2 regions of the Bacillus sp. PK3-067 genome follow, and region 2 is predicted to be linked to the other one. Evidence: a T-box and tRNA genes for the amino acid it is inferred to sense, from the RefSeq annotation. Region 2 holds a T-box; the other holds one or more tRNA genes.
The links. The T-box of region 2 lies ahead of M1D73_RS22890 (valine--tRNA ligase). A T-box ahead of a tRNA ligase gene usually reads a tRNA of that ligase, here a tRNA-Val.
Positions count from the first base shown of each region.

Region 1: it encodes a tRNA-Val, which carries the amino acid that the T-box ahead of M1D73_RS22890 (valine--tRNA ligase) is inferred to sense. The anticodon was not compared.

Region 1 is NZ_CP096490.1:740,391-742,640, forward strand. Features, by position in the region: rRNA gene M1D73_RS03720 (23S ribosomal RNA) at 1-1,066, shown strand, start outside; rRNA gene rrf (5S ribosomal RNA) at 1,169-1,284, shown strand; tRNA gene M1D73_RS03730 (tRNA-Val) at 1,290-1,365, shown strand; tRNA gene M1D73_RS03735 (tRNA-Tyr) at 1,374-1,457, shown strand; tRNA gene M1D73_RS03740 (tRNA-Gln) at 1,469-1,543, shown strand; tRNA gene M1D73_RS03745 (tRNA-Lys) at 1,548-1,623, shown strand; tRNA gene M1D73_RS03750 (tRNA-Leu) at 1,638-1,718, shown strand; tRNA gene M1D73_RS03755 (tRNA-Gly) at 1,748-1,822, shown strand; tRNA gene M1D73_RS03760 (tRNA-Leu) at 1,839-1,927, shown strand; tRNA gene M1D73_RS03765 (tRNA-Arg) at 1,931-2,004, shown strand; tRNA gene M1D73_RS03770 (tRNA-Pro) at 2,015-2,088, shown strand; tRNA gene M1D73_RS03775 (tRNA-Ala) at 2,105-2,177, shown strand; tRNA gene M1D73_RS03780 (tRNA-Ser) at 2,198-2,250, shown strand, end outside.
Region 2 is NZ_CP096490.1:4,449,490-4,451,739, reverse strand. Features, by position in the region: gene ysxE (spore coat protein YsxE) at 1-530, shown strand, start outside; T-box leader at 781-1,012, shown strand; gene M1D73_RS22890 (valine--tRNA ligase) at 1,050-2,250, shown strand, end outside.

The DNA of each region.
Region 1 (2,250 bases), 1.7 Mb from region 2:
TGCCCGGTGCTGGAAGGTTAAGGAGAGGGGTTAGCGTAAGCGAAGCTCTGAACTGAAGCCCCAGTAAACGGCGGCCGTAACTATAACGGTCCTAAGGTAGCGAAATTCCTTGTCGGGTAAGTTCCGACCCGCACGAAAGGTGTAACGATTTGGGCACTGTCTCAACCAGAGACTCGGTGAAATTATAGTACCTGTGAAGATGCAGGTTACCCGCGACAGGACGGAAAGACCCCGTGGAGCTTTACTGTAGCCTGATATTGAATTTTGGTACAGTTTGTACAGGATAGGCGGGAGCCATTGAAACCGGAGCGCTAGCTTCGGTGGAGGCGCTGGTGGGATACCGCCCTGACTGTATTGAAATTCTAACCTACGGGTCTTATCGACCCGGGAGACAGTGTCAGGTGGGCAGTTTGACTGGGGCGGTCGCCTCCTAAAGTGTAACGGAGGCGCCCAAAGGTTCCCTCAGAATGGTTGGAAATCATTCGTAGAGTGCAAAGGCATAAGGGAGCTTGACTGCGAGACCTACAAGTCGAGCAGGGACGAAAGTCGGGCTTAGTGATCCGGTGGTTCCGCATGGAAGGGCCATCGCTCAACGGATAAAAGCTACCCCGGGGATAACAGGCTTATCTCCCCCAAGAGTCCACATCGACGGGGAGGTTTGGCACCTCGATGTCGGCTCATCGCATCCTGGGGCTGTAGTCGGTCCCAAGGGTTGGGCTGTTCGCCCATTAAAGCGGTACGCGAGCTGGGTTCAGAACGTCGTGAGACAGTTCGGTCCCTATCCGTCGTGGGCGTAGGAAATTTGAGAGGAGCTGTCCTTAGTACGAGAGGACCGGGATGGACGCACCGCTGGTGTACCAGTTGTTCTGCCAAGGGCATAGCTGGGTAGCTATGTGCGGAAGGGATAAGTGCTGAAAGCATCTAAGCATGAAGCCCCCCTCAAGATGAGATTTCCCATAGCGTAAGCTAGTAAGATCCCTGAAAGATGATCAGGTTGATAGGTTCGAGGTGGAAGCATGGTGACATGTGGAGCTGACGAATACTAATAGATCGAGGACTTAACCATATAATATGTAGCAAATGTTATCTAGTTTTGAAAGAATATAAAAAACTTGTTGACTTTCGAGGTCAAATAAGTTAAAATGATTCTTGTCTTAAATGAATACAGTCTGGTAATGATGGCAGAGAGGTCACACCCGTTCCCATACCGAACACGGAAGTTAAGCTCTCTAGCGCCGATGGTAGTTGGGACCTTGTCCCTGTGAGAGTAGGACATTGCCAGGCAAAATGGAGGATTAGCTCAGCTGGGAGAGCACCTGCCTTACAAGCAGGGGGTCGGCGGTTCGATCCCGTCATCCTCCACCATATATGTCGGAGGGGTAGCGAAGTGGCTAAACGCGGCGGACTGTAAATCCGCTCCTTCGGGTTCGGCAGTTCGAATCTGCCCCCCTCCACCATTCTTAATTAATGGGCTATAGCCAAGCGGTAAGGCAACGGACTTTGACTCCGTCATGCGCTGGTTCGAATCCAGCTAGCCCAGCCATTAAGAGCCATTAGCTCAGTTGGTAGAGCATCTGACTTTTAATCAGAGGGTCGAAGGTTCGAGTCCTTCATGGCTCACCATTTTAATGAAATATGCGGGTGTGGCGGAATTGGCAGACGCACTAGACTTAGGATCTAGCGCCTTTGGCGTGGGGGTTCGACTCCCTTCACCCGCACTTTTAATAAAATAACTCATACATGTCTTGCGGAAGTAGTTCAGTGGTAGAATACAACCTTGCCAAGGTTGGGGTCGCGGGTTCGAATCCCGTCTTCCGCTCCAATTTTCAATATGACATGCCGGGGTGGCGGAACAGGCAGACGCACAGGACTTAAAATCCTGCGGTGGGTGACCACCGTGCGGGTTCGACCCCCGCCCTCGGCACCATATGCGCCCGTAGCTCAATTGGATAGAGCGTTTGACTACGGATCAAGAGGTTAGGGGTTCGACTCCTCTCGGGCGCGCTTTTATTAACGGGAAGTGGCTCAGCTTGGTAGAGCACCTGGTTTGGGACCAGGGGGTCGCAGGTTCAAATCCTGTCTTCCCGATATTCCCAAAAAACATGGGGCCTTAGCTCAGCTGGGAGAGCGCCTGCCTTGCACGCAGGAGGTCAGCGGTTCGATCCCGCTAGGCTCCACTTTATTTAATATATGTCTCGGAGGTATACCCAAGTTCGGCTGAAGGGATCGGTCTTGAAAACCGACAGGCGG
Region 2 (2,250 bases):
CGTTTGAATTGCAATATTGTACGTACTATCATCATGTAATGAGAGCGCGTGAATTTGCAACGAAGCAATTAAATGAGTGGAACGATGCGATGAAAGAAAAGGAGAAAACGCGTATTACTTTTGTGCATGGTAATGTGTCACTGAATCATTTTTTATTTGACTATGAACGGAATGGCTATTTTATTAGTTTAGAAAAATCGAAGTTTGCAACGCCTGTGCAAGATATAGTAGGTTTTTATTCACGGTCTTTAAACACATATCCAATCGCAAGAAGTGATCGGTTTGAATGGTTTCAAATGTATCAAAAAAATTTCCCTTTTACGAAAGAAGAGCAACTACTTATGTTTGCGTATATGACGTATCCATCGCAATTTATTCGGCAAATCCAGTCTTATAAGAAAAGAAGAGATAATCGTAACGAGGAAAATGAACTGCGCGGAGTAAAGAGTTTGCAACAATCGCATTGGCTCGTTAGCAATATAGAATATTTCCTGTCACAATTACAAGCTGCCCAGCAAGGGAACGGATAAAGTAAACATTCCCCGCTGATGATTAGCCTTCACTAATTGGGCGTTTACGGGCACCAGGGCTCCCATCTAACTTCTTTGCTTCAGCTGAGTTTTGAGGTGGAGGTCTTACTGCCCACAAATAGCGGGGTAAAGAAGATAAGTAGAGGATTCTACTTATCTTCTTTTTGGCACCAAAAGCTGTAGTTTTAAATTTATCTTGACGAATAAGGTTTCGTTTTTTACACTATTGTATATAATAATTAACAATCATATAAATGCCTTGAAGGGGAAGAGTATAACATGAAACGTCTTCAGAGAGGAGAATCATTAGCTGGGAGATTCTCTAGATAGTTATGTTAGAAGGTAGCCCTGGAGCATCTTTTCTGAACGGAATAGTTCTTATTAGGAAAAGACGGATTTGTCCGTTATCAAATTAAGAGTATAAGCAAATTATGAATTTGTTTGTAAATAAAGGTGGTACCGCGATGTCCCTCGTCCTTTTTGGATGAGGGACATTTTTTATTTTAAGGAGGGAAAATAATGTCAAACACGGAAAAGAATTTACCAACTAAATATGATCATATGTCCGTTGAAGAAGGCCTTTATCAATGGTGGCTTGAAGGCAAATATTTTGAAGCAACAGGAGACGAGAAGAAACAACCGTATACAATTGTAATTCCACCTCCAAACGTAACTGGTAAGTTACACTTAGGTCATGCTTGGGATACAACTCTTCAAGATATTTTAACTCGTACGAAGCGTATGCAAGGATACGATGTACTATGGCTTCCAGGAATGGACCATGCTGGTATCGCAACACAAGCGAAAGTAGAAGGAAAACTTCGTGAAGAAGGTATTTCACGTTACGATCTTGGCCGTGAAAAATTCCTTGAAAAAGCTTGGGAGTGGAAAGAAGAGTACGCTTCTCACATTCGTCAACAATGGGGGAAAGTTGGTTTAGGACTAGACTATTCTCGTGAACGCTTCACATTAGACAAAGGTTTATCAGATGCGGTTAATAAAGTATTCGTTCAATTATACGAAAAAGGCTTAATTTACCGTGGTGAATATATCATCAACTGGGATCCAGCAACACGTACAGCTCTTTCTGATATTGAAGTAATTCATAAAGAAGTTCAAGGTGCATTCTACCATATGAACTATCCGTTAACAGATGGTTCTGGTCACATTCGTCTTGCTACTACTCGTCCAGAAACGATGCTTGGTGATACAGCAGTAGCAGTTCATCCAGAAGACGATCGTTACAAACATTTAATCGGAAAAACAGTTACACTTCCAATCGTAGGCCGTGAGATTCCGATTATTGCTGATGAGTACGTAGAAAAAGATTTCGGAACGGGCGTTGTAAAAATTACGCCAGCTCATGACCCGAATGACTTTGAAGTAGGTAACCGTCATGACTTACCACGCATCTTAGTAATGAACGAAGATGGATCGATGAACGAAAAAGCTGGTAAGTATAACGGTATGGATCGTTTCGAATGCCGTAAAGAATTAGTAAAAGACTTACAAGAAGCTGGCGTATTAGTAGAAATCGAGCCACATATGCATTCAGTAGGTCATAGTGAGCGTAGCGGTGCGGTTGTTGAGCCTTATTTATCAACACAGTGGTTCGTAAAAATGGCTCCACTTGCTGAAAAAGCAGTAGCGCTTCAACAAAAAGAAGAAGAAAAAGTAACGTTCGTACCAGAGCGTTTTGAAAACACATATTTACGTTGGA